Regions from separate parts of the Rhizobium sp. CFBP 13644 genome, predicted to be linked through region 2. Evidence: predicted binding sites of a transcription regulator. Region 2 holds the regulator's gene; the other holds the start of a gene.
What was found. The regulator LexA, encoded in region 2, represses DNA repair genes until DNA is damaged. The targets are predictions, from matches to a motif close to TGTTCNNNNTGTGTTCNG.
Positions count from the first base shown of each region.

Region 1 (7,476 bases), on a different contig from region 2:
ATCGGGCTTTGACGCCGCCAGCCGCGAGGTTTCCAGAGTTTCGCCATCCCAGCGCGCTGAGCCGTTCGGGGTCAGGATCATCCAGTCCATATCTGTGAAACGGCGCTGGAAAAAGGATGCCTTGCGCTCGACGATGAAATGATCTGGCTCGAACCAGGCGATAAACCGTCGGCGGCCCGCGATGCCCTCACCCAGCGGCACTTCCTTGAAGCGCACGAAAGCCGTCATCTTGTGGCTATCGCGCCGAACCGCTTTCTCCATCTTGCGCGCTTCCGCCACATCTGCGTCCGCCTTGAACGCAAGCAAGGCCCTGTCCTTCGAAAGCCGCCACAGGAGACGGTAGAGCAGCGCGAAACGGGAGGGATCGCTGTGACAGATAATGGTTTGTGCCAAGGGCATGAAGGCCGAAGGTACGTTCACGCTGGCGGCGCTATCCACCTCTGGAACACGGTCGCCCTCTTCAAAACCAAACAGGCCTGTTTCCTCACCACGAAACCGCCAATCGATTTCGTGTGGTGCGACACTTGCCGATAGGAACCGCCGAGCGGCATCGCGCCACTCGCTAAAATCCCCCCGCCCCTCCAGCGAAATCAGGTACATTACAGGAGGGACAATTGTTCTGGCTGCGGGGCAAACATGGCCCGCAGGTCTGGACGTTCCGTCAACTTGCCCGGAGACCAGCCAGCGGCAACAACGAATGCCTTGACCTTCTTCAACGACACGCCAAAGCGGGCAATATCTTCCAGCCGCAATTGCCGGAACCGGCGCGAAGAGAGAATGGATTTCACCGTTTTTGTGCCGAAGCCGGGAACCCGCAGCAGCGTTTCGCGATCTGCCTTGTTCACATCGACAGGAAATTGCTGGCGATTTGCCAACGCCCAGGCGAGCTTCGGATCAATATCGAGATCAAGCATGCCGTCCTTCTGGGTCGAGGCAATCTCGTCGATGTCGAAACCATAGAAGCGGTAGAGCCAGTCTGCCTGATACAGGCGATGTTCGCGCATCAAGGGCGGCTTGATAAGAGGCAGGTTTTTCGACGAATCCGGGATGGGGCTGAAGGCTGAATAATAGACACGGCGCAAACCGTAGCTGCCATAAAGCCGCGCGCTGGTTGACAGGATGGTGGTGTCATTGGCGCCATCGGCACCTACAATCATCTGCGTGCTCTGGCCCGCTGGTGCGAATTTTCGGACCCGTTTGGTCTGAAGTGTTGGCTCACCCGCCTCCTCGATTTTCAAGCGAATGTCAGCCATGGATTTGCGGATATTCACGGGCTGCTTTTCCGGCGCGAACTGGCTGATGCCGCGATCCGTCGGCAGTTCGATGTTGATCGACAGGCGGTCGGCATAAAGCCCGGCCTCCTCGATCAGGTGAGCCGATGCCTCGGGAATGGACTTGAGGTGGATATAGCCGCGAAAACCATGGGTGACGCGCAATTCTTTTGCCACCCGAACCAGCTCTTCCATCGTGTGATCTGACGACCGGATAATGCCCGACGACAGAAACAGGCCCTCGATGTAATTCCGGCGATAAAATTCGAGCGTCAGCCAGACGACCTCTTCCACCGTAAACCTCGCCCGCTCGACATTGCTGGAGGACCGGTTGATGCAATAGGCGCAGTCATAAATGCAGAAGTTGGTCAGAAGAATCTTGAGCAGCGAAATGCATCGCCCATCCGGCGCATAGGCGTGGCAAATGCCCGAACCTTCGGTTGAACCCAGCCCGCCGGAAGCGGATGAATTGCGCTTCGACGTGCCGCTGGAGGCGCAGGATGCATCATACTTTGCCGCATCGGAAAGGACTGCCAAACGCTCTTTTATTGACTTTTTCATGCATATGTTCACTATATGTTCTTGCAATATAAGTCAATAACTGAATATGATCAGGCCGTAAATCTGCTAGAAATGGATGGCTTCAAATTATCTGGCAAATCACTCCGGTCTTCTGATATAGTGTCGGAAATTGTGATTTTGACATGGTTCCGTAGTTTTGCTCCGGAACCTGTTTCTTTTTGTGTCTGCGGGTACCGCAGATCGAATGCGAAGGAAGAAAAAATGGTAGAAAAAGTGCCAATGACGCAGGGTGGATTCATCAAGTTGCAGGAAGAACTGCGCTTCCGCCAGCAGGAGGAGCGTCCGCGCATCATCGAAGCCATTGCCGAAGCACGCGCCCATGGCGACCTCTCGGAGAACGCCGAGTACCACGCTGCCAAGGAAGCGCAGAGCCACAATGAAGGCCGCGTTGCCGAGCTTGAAGACCTGACGGCCCGCGCCGAGGTTATCGACCTTTCGAAAATGTCTGGCACCACCATCAAGTTTGGCGCGACGATCAAGCTCATCGACGAAGAGTCCAACGAGCAGAAGACCTACCAGATCGTGGGCGATCAGGAAGCTGACGTGAAGCAGGGCCGCATTTCCATCTCGTCGCCAATCGCCCGCGCGCTGATCGGCAAGGAAGTTGGCGACAGCATCGAGGTGAATGCACCCGGCGGTTCGCGCGGCTATGAGATCCTCTCCGTAAACTGGGGTTGATCCCCCCTGCCCGAGTTATCAATCTTGCCCTATGTTGACTTGGCCGATGTCCAGGTGCTTGCGCCGAATTTCAAGCGCAGGCTCTCTGGCGTAACCTCTACGATCATTCAGCTTCTGCCTGTCCAGAACAGGCAGGGGCAGAAGGTGGCGGCCATCGGCCCGGGCTTGCCTAGCAGCCTGCCGCATGTTCGCTTTCGTGACCTATGGAAGCTTTGGCAAATGGGACCTGAACAAAAGCCCCGCGTCTGGCATGCGCGGCGCAATATTGAAATGCTTCCCGCCATCATCCTGCGGGATGTGCTGCGCATGAAGCTGAAAGTGGTCTTCACATCCGCGTCCCAGCGCAAGCATAGTGGCTGGACGAAGTTTCTGATTTCGCGCATGGATACCATCATCGCGACCAGCAACAAGACGGCGTCCTATATGGACCTGCCAAGCACCGTCATCATGCACGGCATCGATACTGACCGCTTCTGCCCACCGGCAGACAAGGCGCAGGCGAAACGCGCTCTGGGTCTTGATCCCAACCAGAAACATGTTGGCTGCTTTGGTAGGGTGCGCAAGCAGAAGGGCACGGACCTTTTCGTGGATGCGATGATTGCCACATTGCCACAACAGCCGGGCTGGTCTGCCATCATTGCTGGCCGCGCCACCGGGCCGCATGTGGAATTCGAAAATCGCCTAAAGGAAAAGGTGCGTGCTGCAGGCCTTGCAGACCGCATTCTGTTTGTGGGCGAGCACACCAACATCAATGAATGGTATCGCACCCTAGACCTGTTCATAGCTCCCCAACGCTGGGAAGGCTTTGGCCTGACGCCCCTGGAAGCAATGGCAACGGCAGCGCCGGTTATCGCGACCGATGTCGGCGCGTTCCCTGAGTTGATTGTGGAACATGCGACCGGAACCACCATTCCACGTGACGATCTGCATGCCATGAGCCAAGCCGCATCAAGCTGGATGAGCGACGACAAAAAGCGCGCCGAGGCATCGCTGGCTGCGCGCCAGCACGTGGCGCAGAATTTTACCATCGACGGCGAAGCGGCAAAACTCGGAAGCGTCTACGAAGCTCTTATGGCTTGCGCTTGAAGAGTTCGATATAGGCGGAGGAAACGGCTTCTTCTGAAAACTGCCGCATCAGGGTCTCATGTCCGCCAGCCGCTACGCGCTGGGACAGCGCCTTGTCATTCAAAAGGCTGCTGATGGCAGCCGCGAAACCGGCGTCATCACCAATATCCGTCAGCAACCCATTCTCTCCATCGCGCATGAACCACATGGGTCCTTCCGATCTGGACGAGACCACAGGTTTTTTCTGCGCCCATGCTTCGAGAATGACATTGCCCAGCGGCTCATGGCTTGAGGGCATGACGAAGATGTCCGCAGCCGAAACGTAAGGACGTGTATCGTCCTGCCATCCCAGGAAGCGCACCCGCTCACGCATGCCGCGTGCATCCACTTGCGCCTCAAGGCTTTCCCGCTCCTCACCATCGCCCACCAGCCAGAGATAGACCCCAGGCAAAGCCGCGACGGCATCGATTAGGGTGTGAAAACCCTTTCGCTTGACGAAACGGCCCATCGACATAACCACCGGGGCATTTTCCGGTGTATCAAGCAGAGCTTTGGCAATGGGCGCTATTTCCTGCGTATCCGTAAAATTGGAAATCACCTCAACGCCACGGGTCCATCCCAGGCTGCGAACGCGTTCGCCGATACCGGGCGTGTTGCAGACGATGATGTCGGTATTCTTGAAATAATCCAGCTTGGTTGGATAATCCCCCAGCCGAGAAAGCTTGATGCAGCCCTTATAGGCTGGCATCAATTCGCTGGCACGCGGTGCCCATGCCATGATCGCATCCGGCTTGTGAGACTCTGCCATCGCGTGGACCTTGATGGGAAGCAGAAACCGATCCAGCGAGACATTACGGAAATTGCTCTCTGTAATATCTGCTACCGTTTCGATATCCCTCCGCCAAACGCGATTTTTCCGTATCACGCAACTCTGCTCTACCCCACGCCTGGCAAAAGCGTTGACAAGATGGACAAAAAATCGCTCTGCGCCGCCATCCTTCCCGAAGTGAAAATGGTGGACTCTCATTTGATCGACGCCTTCTCGAACAGCTTCAGATAGGCGTCCGTAATGGCCTGCTTGGAGAACCTCTCGCGGGTTGTTGCGTGCCCACCTTCAACCAGTTTTTCGCGCAATGCCGGATCGTTTCGAAGCCGGTTGATGGCATCGGCCAGACCTTTTTCGTCTCCACAATCCACCATCAAGGCATCGACCTCATTGGTCATGGCGAAGGACGGGCCTTCTGCGCGAAACGCAACAGTCGGCTTTCCGGCTCCCCAGCCTTCAAAGCAAACATTGCCCAGCGGCTCATGCAGAGAGGTGATGGCAAAAACATCTGCCGCAGCAAGGTAAGCGTATGCATCGGTTTTCCAGCCCGGAAGCTTGACCCTATCCCGCAAACCAAGCTCTTCCACCAGTTTGGATAGCTCTTCTCGCTCTGGACCATCGCCCAGCAACCAGAGACAGGCGCCCTCCATATCTTTGATGACGCGGATGAGATGCGCAAACCCCTTACGCTTTACGAACCGTCCCATGGCGACAACGACGAAGGCATCCTCAGGTGTGTCCAGCGCACGCCGAGAGATCGGCGGAATGGGGGTCGCGTTGCTGAAATTCGGAATAACATCGATGCGTCGCTCCCAACCCAGGCTCTTTACCCGTTCCGCCATATCAGGCGTTATACAGACAAGCACTTCCGAGTTTCGGTAATAACCCAAATGCTCCGGGTAATCTCCCAGCCGGGAAACTCGAAGCGCTGTTTTGGTATTCGGCATGAAACGGCTCGCACGCAATTGCCATGTCATGATCACATCTGGTTTGAAATCTTTGACGATCCTTCTCAGGCGCCATGACAACAGAAACCGGGACAGCGAAATTCGGCGAAATACACCTTCATATACAACCGCTGCGTTTTCGATAGCGGCCCGCCAACTGCGCCCCGGACGGATCAACACGCGCTGTTCAACGCCCTGCTCGCCCAATGCGTTTACGAGGTTTACAAAGAAACGTTCTGCACCGCCCTCTTTTCCAAAATGAATGTGCAGCACTTTCATCACGTGTTCCTTTCGCGCACGATCGTATCGACGTTGGGCCGACGGTTCAGCGCATGACGCTGATAAATCTTGGCCTGGGTCAGAAACGCATAGACCCCGCCTGTCGCCGCCTCGATAAAGCCTGGTAAGCCGCAGCGCCAGAGGCCATTTTTGAAATAGAGGCGCAGAAAATAGAGAAGCGGCGAGACCAGCAAACTCGAAAGACGAGCCTTGCGACCCTCTGCAAATTGCTGGTCAGCCTTTAGCGTCGAATATTTGTTTTCTTTCAATATCTGCTCATCGATAATCAGCGGCCGGTAATGCAGCAAACTGCCCTTCTCCGAAGCATTCACTGCTCCTGACGGCACGATACCCTCATGGACCTTCTGCAAAAGATCATAGGCACCCTTGCCATTACGAATAAGCCGCAGGTTCTTGCGTTCACGCACGTTTTCCGGCGTGTAGCCATAGCCGATGAGATACGGACGACGTGCGACTTTCCAGCCGACAATGGTATCGGGCGCTTCAAGGAGCTGCGGTAGGGCCTGTTGCAACGCCGCATCCAGCCGCTCGTCGGCATCAATATTCAGGCACCAGGCCTGCGTGCATTGCTCCAGCGCAAACTGCTTCTGGCCAGCATAGCCACGCCATGGCTCAAACATGAACCTGATAGGCCAGCCCTGGTCGATATAGCTTTGCACCAGAGCCTGAGTACCGTCCGTCGACCCGGAATCGACGATCACAATTTCGGCGCAGCCTTCTAGGCTTTCTATGCACTTGCCGAGATATGCCTCTTCATTAAGGCAAATGATGAAAGCGGAGACACCCTGTTTTTGCATTCGTTCTCCTACATCTGTAAGTGCGGCGACCTGTGGCCGACGGCCTACCGAACAGTCTTTAAAACCGAGCTGCCCAAATTTGCAATGGCCTTGAAGACAAGATGCGGGAATGTAGGCCATGATAGTGACTTGCCCGGCAAATCACTGTTTTACTTTGCATCTTTTTTGGTGTCTCTAGCCTTAAATTACTCGAAAAATCTCATTGCTATATATATTTTGAGTGCGACATTCAGAATCAGGAATCGTCAGAAAATATAATATATCTCTAAGTCGCTTACAGATGCTGAGATATAGAAATTTCTCCGTATTCGACAACTTTGGATCTCAGTTGATGCTATCCGATTCAGTCCAAACTGTGATGGAAGTGATCACATATATGTACAAACAGCGAACCGGCGAATTATCCTCTAGGGCCCTTAAGAATGGATTCTGACTGCTGATCCTCTCTAAATAAGAGGCAGCAGTATCGACTGCGCGTGAAAATGCCTTGCCGTTGGAAGCTATGGCAATAAGGCCGCGAGCGAGATCCTGGTCTGCGGCGACGGCATTTCCATGACCTAGGAAATCGGCCATCGACATGCCGTTCCTGTAGACTATTGGTTTACGCGCCGCGACTGCATTTTGAACGATACCCGACCCCTTAACGCTGTAGGCCGATTTTTCGTAAGGAGGGAGTAATGCGCCCACGGACAAAAACAGATTAGTAAAATCGCTTTGTGACATTATTGTCTTTTGTTTGCGTATAGTGACATTACTCAGCTCCTCTTCGGCGGAAGTAAAATCCACCCTGCGCAAAAATCCCGTGGTACTTTCGCAGGTAAGAAGAAAGTTCTTCTGGCTCTTCACATCCAAACAGTCATCAAAATTGTTCGGGCGTGATGCTACTCCTTCACCCAAGAACTTGCCGAATTCACAATCTTCTTTTGTATGCCGCGCTGGTCACGCCAGTCTCGCCCAGTGTCTTCCACCACAGGCACACCCTTGGGAGAGAATATGTAGTTGTTAAAGCC
Region 1 covers NZ_JACYVF010000002.1:522,374-529,849, reverse strand. Annotated here, with positions in the region: gene IFT53_RS07660 (UdgX family uracil-DNA binding protein) at 1-600, opposite strand, end outside; gene IFT53_RS07655 (putative DNA modification/repair radical SAM protein) at 600-1,832, opposite strand; gene greA (transcription elongation factor GreA) at 2,055-2,531, shown strand; gene IFT53_RS07645 (glycosyltransferase family 4 protein) at 2,556-3,617, shown strand; gene IFT53_RS07640 (glycosyltransferase) at 3,601-4,623, opposite strand; gene IFT53_RS07635 (glycosyltransferase) at 4,620-5,648, opposite strand; gene IFT53_RS07630 (glycosyltransferase family 2 protein) at 5,648-6,466, opposite strand; gene IFT53_RS07625 (hypothetical protein) at 6,791-7,363, opposite strand; gene IFT53_RS07620 (glycosyltransferase family 2 protein) at 7,348-7,476, opposite strand, start outside.
Region 1: a site for LexA is predicted at 1,838-1,855, ahead of IFT53_RS07655 (putative DNA modification/repair radical SAM protein). Genes of this name have one in related genera too.

Region 2 (7,476 bases):
ATTGGTGCGTCGATTACCGGCAAGTCACGTCTGTCACCGCCTTCCGGTCCGGCTCTACCGGGGCTGAACGATTTCGCCTTTGGCTCCTATTTCAGTGGCATTGGTGCAACCGGATTCTTTTATGGCGCGCCGCGAGTGTGGACGGATCCGGCAGGTGAGGCGCAAGGCGGCACGTGGGCAGGGGCGGCGGATCGGTGGCTTTATGCGCTGAGAAGCAACATAGCCAACCGCATTCGCGACCTGATCGGCGGTGATGCCGGAGCTTTTGCTGCATCGATTGTCACCGATGAGAGACGTGCCATATCAGGCGAAACGATGGAGGCTTTGCGCATTTCGGGCCTCGCGCATATCGTCGCGATTTCCGGGCTGAACATGGCGCTCGCGGCCGGTATTTTCTTTGTTGGCATGCGAACCGTATTCAGCTTCTTTCCCGGCTTTTCTCAACGATGGCCCGTCAAGAAAATATCCGCTTTTGCGGCACTTCTCATGACATTCTGCTACTATCTTATTTCCGGCTTTGCCGTCTCTGCGGAACGGGCCTGGCTAATGATGTCCATCATGCTGGTCGCGGTTCTGGTCGACCGGCCATCGATCAGCGTTCGAAATGTTGCGCTTTCGGCCATCGTCATCATCGTCTTGTCTCCCAACGAGGTGATGGGGCCGAGCTTCCAGATGTCATTTGCAGCGACGCTTGCTCTCGTGTCGGGCTTCGAGGCCTGGAGCCGGTGGATAGGAGAACGCGAGCGCCCTGTTATCGCGCATCCGCCGTGGTGGCTCAGCGCAGCTTCTAAATGCGCAACCATCATTGGTGGTGTAATCGTGACATCACTCATTGGCGGTCTTTCAACCGCGATCTACTCCATTGAACATTTTCACCGCATCACAACATACGGGCTGGCAGCAAATCTGGCAGCGATGCCAATCATGTCGCTCATTGTCATGCCGTTTGCGCTGATGGGCATGCTTCTCATGCCGTTCGGGCTTGATGCTCCGTTCATCAAGGTGATGGGGCATGGAATGGCAATGGTCATCGACATCGCGAATACGGTCTCAGGCTGGGGCGGGGATGTGACGATCGGGCGCCAAAACAGCTGGTTTCTCGCTGTGTCGACGACGGGTTTTCTACTGCTCGCTCTTTTACGTACTCGGCTTGCATTGATTGGTCTACCCTTTGTTGTTGCGGGTTTTTTACTGCTGGGCGCGGAGCAATGGCGCAGCAAGCCGGACCTTTTGATTTACGAGGATGGGTCGCTCGTGGCGCTCTTGTCGCAAGATGCGGTCGCAACCACAAAACAGCGGGCGTCGGGCTTTATCTATGACCAGTGGGCGAGGGCGCTGCCCCTGCCGGAGCGCCACATTCCAGCAGACGTGATTGATAAAGAAAAGTCACTGGATGGTGACGAAGAAAATCTGGATGATGCGCAAACCGGACGCCGCGCAACGCTGACGGAGCAAGCCAAAGCGAAAGAACGAGAGGAAATGCTGCGCGCGCTCCAGAACGCAGATGGATTCACCTGTCGAAAGAACAGTTGGTGCGTATCGAAATCCAAAAGCGGCGTGAGTGTTGCGGTGGTGCTCGACAGTGCATTCGCGGGATTGGCCTGCGATATCGCCAATATTGTCGTCACGACACGCAGCGTTCCGTTCACCACATGCCGTTCCGGCGCCATTCTCATCACCCAGGAAACCTTGCGCCGCACTGGTTCCATGGAACTATGGCTGGGCGATGCAACAAAGCCGGTCGTGACCGTAAGGGCTGCCATGCTGAGCGACAATCGGCCATGGACGGCGCACCGTCATTACGACTGGCGCGACAAAAGCTTCAACACAGAAATTCCGGCCCATATCGAAAACCTGCTCGCAGTCCGTCCGTAGTGCGCGCGCCACTGCTCGTCACGTCGGGACTGCGCGCAAATCCGCAAGCCATTCCCCCACATCCCGCGCCTCAGCCTCATGCGCATCGTCGCGCCACGGTTCGAGAAGGGCCGCCTGTTCCCATTCCTGCATTGCCGGTAGGGAGAGGAGGTGATCCATATAGTGCTTCGATGCTGGAGACAGCGCCGTTCCGTAGGTCTGAAACCGAAACGCAACCGGGCAGAAAAAGGCATCAACGGCTGTGAACTCAGCACCCGCGAGGAATGGACCGCCGTGGGCTTTTAGCCCCTGCTGCCACAAGACGTCGATCCGGGAAATATCTCTCTGCAATGCGTCCGATATGGATGACGGCCGTATCCGAAGACCAACGCTCATCGGATGGTTGTTGCGCAATGTCGAAAAGCCGGCATGCATTTCCGCAGCGGCAGAGCGAGACCAGGCCCGCGCCTTTGCATCCGCTGCCCATACGCCATCATGCTTTTCCGCAAGATATTCGGTGATGGCTAGCGATTCCCATACTGTCAGATCAACATCCACCAGGCAGGGAACTTTCGATGTCGGTGAAAACTCCGAAAACGCATGGTCCTTGTCATCGAAACGCATGAATCGCTCGGAAAATCCAATTCCGAGCGTGCGCATCAGCACCCAGATGCGCAGCGACCAAGACGAGTAATTCTTGTTGGCGATGAAAAGTTGATACATGGGCGGCGCTCCAGAAGGCAGCGATCAAAAAGAGAAAACTATCAGTAAACGAGAGAATTTCTTGCATAAAGCCATCCACAGCGATGGCATCATTCAAATTATTTGATGGCCGTCACCAACGTGGCGATCAATGCCGGGTCACAAGCACCGCCTTCAAACGCAACGGCGCATTTCCATGCCATAAGTATCTGCCGACATAACGGAAAATTCACTCAAAATCACACAATCGTAATGGAGTCGATACCCGGCTAACCAATTCTATCACCGCGCTGTGACTTGAGGTCCCGCGAGCGTCAACAGAGTTAAGACTGCGCCTGAAAAGCGAGGCAAGAGCCTGTCAGGCTGGTCAGTGATAACGCCTGATCAGACCAACTAGCTTTCCCTGAATCTTGACCCTGTCGGGTCCAAATATGCGGGTTTCATAAGCAGGGTTCGCAGCTTCAAGTGCGATAGACGCGCCGTTGCGACGGAAGCGCTTAAGCGTTGCCTCCTCTTCGTCCACCAGAGCCACGATGATATCACCGGGATTTGCGGTGCTGGTATCCTTGATAATGACGGTATCGCCGTCAAATATACCGGCTTCGATCATCGAATCGCCTTTAACCTCAAGCGCGTAATGCTCACCCGCACCCAGCATATCCATCGGCACGACCACATCATGAGTGTTGTTCTGAATGGCGGAGATTGGCACGCCCGCTGCAATGCGTCCCATGACCGGTACACTGACTGATTCGGAATTTCTGCTGTTGGAAGACGATGGCTGAGGCCGTTGCTCAACAGCTGCTGTTTTGCCGAGACTGCCTTCAATAACGCTTGGCGTGAAGCCGCGCTGTGGCTTTTCTGGGGGCGAATATGATTCGGGAAGCTTGATAACCTCAAGCGCACGCGCTCTGTTCGGTAGCCGGCGAATGAAACCACGCTCCTCCAAGGCTGTGATCAACCGATGGATGCCTGACTTTGAGGCAAGCTCGAGTGCATCCTTCATTTCATCGAAAGATGGTGGCACGCCGGACTCTTTCATTCTCTCATGAATGAATAGAAGCAGTTCCTGCTGTTTGCGCGTGAGCATGAAGAGACCCTTGACGATTCGAGGCGGAGATTCGGGAAACAAATACAGAACGAACACTATCTGTTCCATATGTGTTCTGCAATCCCTTAAAACTCAGTGAAAGTACAAACGAGTTTCAGCGATGCCCACAATCCCGCCGAATACGGTTCCTATACCGTGACTCGCTGTCGGCTTACTGCTACATGCGTTGCTAAGATCGGGCGCGATGCCCGTGCACTGTTTCATTTGTTCCAAGGGAAAACCATGAGTGCGACGAACAATCTGAAGGTCATTGCCGGCGAGGGTGCTGGAGCGGTCTCTTTCTCGAACACCGAACGATTTTCCCTGATTGCCGGTCCGTGTCAGATGGAAAGCCGCGACCATGCTTTCATGATTGCCGAAACGCTGGCCGAACTCTGCGGCAAGCTGGGAATCGGTCTGGTTTACAAATCATCCTACGACAAGGCCAATCGCACCTCGCTTTCGGGCCAGCGCGGCATTGGCATCGACAAGGCGCTTGAAGTTTTCGCAGAATTGAAGGCGCAGTTCGGATTTCCAGTCCTTTCGGACATTCACACCGAAGAGCAGTGCGTCATTGTTGCGCCCGTCATAGATATTCTGCAGATTCCGGCATTCCTCAGCCGTCAGACGGACCTACTAGTCGCTGCTGCCAAGACCGGCCGCGTCATCAATGTGAAGAAGGGCCAGTTTCTGGCACCCTGGGACATGAAAAACGTGCTGGCCAAGCTGAATGACAGCGGCAACCCCAATGTCCTGCTCTGCGAACGCGGCGCGTCTTTCGGTTACAATACATTGGTATCCGACATGCGGTCTTTGCCAATCATGGCATCGCTCGGTGCGCCCGTTATATTCGATGCGACCCATTCGGTTCAGCAGCCGGGCGGGCAGGGTGGCTCGACGGGTGGTCAACGCGAGTTCGTGGAAACATTGGCGCGTGCGGCGGTCGCCGTTGGTGTTGCCGGTCTTTTCATAGAGACGCATGAGGACCCTGATAATGCGCCATCCGATGGCCCCAACATGGTTCACCTGAAAGATATGCCTAAGCTTCTCGAAAAACTTCTGGCTTTCGACAATATCACCAAGTCCACCTGATAGTTCGGCGCCGAGAGGCGTCGATGGAAACCATCGCGCAGGACGGGGCTTGTCATTGTAATTTCTTCCGCATCGGCTACAGCGGAAGACGACCACCAAACGACTCACCGCTCTGGCGACGTGTTTTTATCGCAAGCCGGAATCTGAAACTTCTTCACAGGTTCCCTCATGCGCTTTAAGACATGCACCTGAAAACACTGTTCCAATCCTAAGGGAGAGATCATGACAGCCATTACCGACATTATCGCACGCGAAATTCTCGACAGCCGCGGCAACCCGACCGTTGAGGTAGATGTCTATCTTGAAGACGGCTCTTTCGGCCGCGCAGCGGTTCCATCGGGCGCATCCACTGGCGCGCATGAAGCTGTAGAGCTGCGCGATGGCGGCAAGCGTTACCTCGGTAAGGGCGTCGAGAAGGCCGTCGAAGCGGTCAACACGGAAATCTTCGATGCGCTGGGCGGTTTCGATGCCGAGAGCCAGATCCATGTCGACCAGACGCTGATCGAACTCGACGGTACTCCGAACAAGTCGCGCCTCGGTGCCAATGCCATTCTCGGCGTTTCGCTGGCTGTTGCTAAGGCTGCTGCTGAAACCACGGGCCTGCCACTCTATCGTTACGTTGGTGGCCCTAACGCGCATCTGTTGCCAGTTCCAATGATGAACATCATCAACGGTGGCGCGCATGCCGATAACCCAATCGACTTTCAGGAATTCATGATCATGCCAGTCGGCGCGGAAAATATCCGTGACGCGGTGCGTATCGGTGCTGAAATCTTCCACGTTCTGAAGAAGGAACTGTCTGCGCAGGGTTTCAACACCAATGTGGGCGATGAAGGCGGCTTTGCGCCGGGCCTGAAGAGCGCACCGGAAGCACTCGATTTCATCATGAAGTCCGTTGAAAAGGCTGGTTACAAGCCAGGCGAAGACGTGGCGCTGGCTCTCGATTGCGCCTCGACGGAATTCTTCAAGAACGGCAAATACGTGATGGAAGGCGAAGGCCGCACGCTCGAGCCTGAAGCCATGGCGGACTATCTCGCCGAGCTGGCCGGTAAGTATCCGATCATCTCCATCGAAGACGGCATGGCTGAAGACGATTGGGACGGCTGGAAGTACCTTACAGACAAGATCGGCAAGAAGGTTCAGCTGGTTGGCGACGATCTGTTCGTGACCAACTCTGCACGCCTTCGTGACGGCATCAAGATGGGCGTCGCCAATTCGATCCTCGTCAAGGTCAACCAGATCGGCTCGCTCACAGAAACGCTCGACGCTGTCGAAACTGCACACAAGGCTGGCTACACGGCTGTCATGTCTCACCGCTCTGGTGAAACAGAAGACTCCACGATTGCCGATCTTTCGGTTGCCACCAACTGCGGACAGATCAAGACAGGTTCGCTTTCGCGCTCAGACCGTCTGGCCAAGTACAACCAGTTGATCCGTATCGAAGAAATGCTCGGCCCACAGGCTGCTTACGCAGGTCGCTCGATTCTGCGCGGCTGATTTCGATATCCACGTGACATAATAAGAAGCCCTGTTAACGCAGGGCTTTTTTGTGCGCTGCAGCGGTAGTATCGTTACGGTCAACGGATGGTTAAGCATATGTCGCTATGATGCCTTCAGTAACGCGTTTGAAGGCTGTTTCAGAGTATGTGGACCAAGCATCACAAGAAAAGACGTTTTGGCCGTCTTGTCGTTCCGGCAATCACGGTCGCGTTTCTCTCCTATTTCGGGTATCATTCCATCCATGGTGATTTCGGGCTGAAGGCTGCGGAGCAGCTGGAGAAGCAGCGCGTCGCCCGTTCTGCAGAGCTTGCGAAGCTTACCAAGGCTCGCACGGCGCTGGAGCGGCAGGTCGAGCTGATGAGTGATGGCTCGCTCGAGCGCGACATGATCGATGAGATCTCTCGCTATCAGCTGAACATGTCACGCGCCGACGAAATCGTCATTATGAACACATATTTTTGATTAACCGAATTTCAGTTAATCTCATTTTTTAATTTATTCGCAGTCACTTAGGGCGAATACGAGCCATGCGTTTATGCCATTGCTGCTTCGCGTTTTCTTGCATATGGTGCGCACCGATCCAACCATTCTAAATGGCAACTCAGGGAGGGATGTATGGCGCCGCGAAAAAACGCGACCGTATCCGGCCGCAAGACCACGGCAAAGACAGCCGCTAAGGAATTTACCGGCCAGAACACGCCGGAGTTCGGCAAAGATGAAGAGCTCCACGCGTATCGCGAGATGCTGTTGATCCGTCGATTCGAGGAAAAGGCCGGCCAGCTTTATGGCATGGGCTTCATCGGCGGCTTCTGTCACCTCTACATCGGGCAGGAAGCTGTCGTTGTGGGCATGAACATGTCGCAGAAGGAAGGTGATCAGGTTATCACCGCCTATCGTGACCACGGCCACATGCTGGCAGCTGGCATGAGCGCGCGCGGCGTTATGGCCGAATTGACCGGACGCAGCGGTGGCTTGTCGAAAGGCAAGGGCGGCTCGATGCACATGTTCTCCAAGGAAAAGCATTTCTACGGCGGACACGGCATCGTGGGTGCCCAGGTTTCTCTCGGAACCGGTCTTGCCTTTGCGAACAAGTATCGCGGCAATGATAGTGTTTCCGTCGCCTATTTCGGCGATGGCGCGGCCAACCAGGGCCAGGTCTATGAGAGCTTCAACATGGCTGCTCTCTGGAAGCTCCCAATCATTTATATCGTCGAAAACAACCATTACGCCATGGGTAC
Region 2 covers NZ_JACYVF010000008.1:47,731-55,206, reverse strand. Annotated here, with positions in the region: gene IFT53_RS18325 (ComEC/Rec2 family competence protein) at 1-1,875, shown strand, start outside; gene IFT53_RS18320 (glutathione S-transferase family protein) at 1,894-2,577, opposite strand; gene lexA (transcriptional repressor LexA) at 2,924-3,646, opposite strand; gene kdsA (3-deoxy-8-phosphooctulonate synthase) at 3,890-4,738, shown strand; gene eno (phosphopyruvate hydratase) at 4,961-6,235, shown strand; gene IFT53_RS18300 (FtsB family cell division protein) at 6,383-6,700, shown strand; gene pdhA (pyruvate dehydrogenase (acetyl-transferring) E1 component subunit alpha) at 6,854-7,476, shown strand, end outside.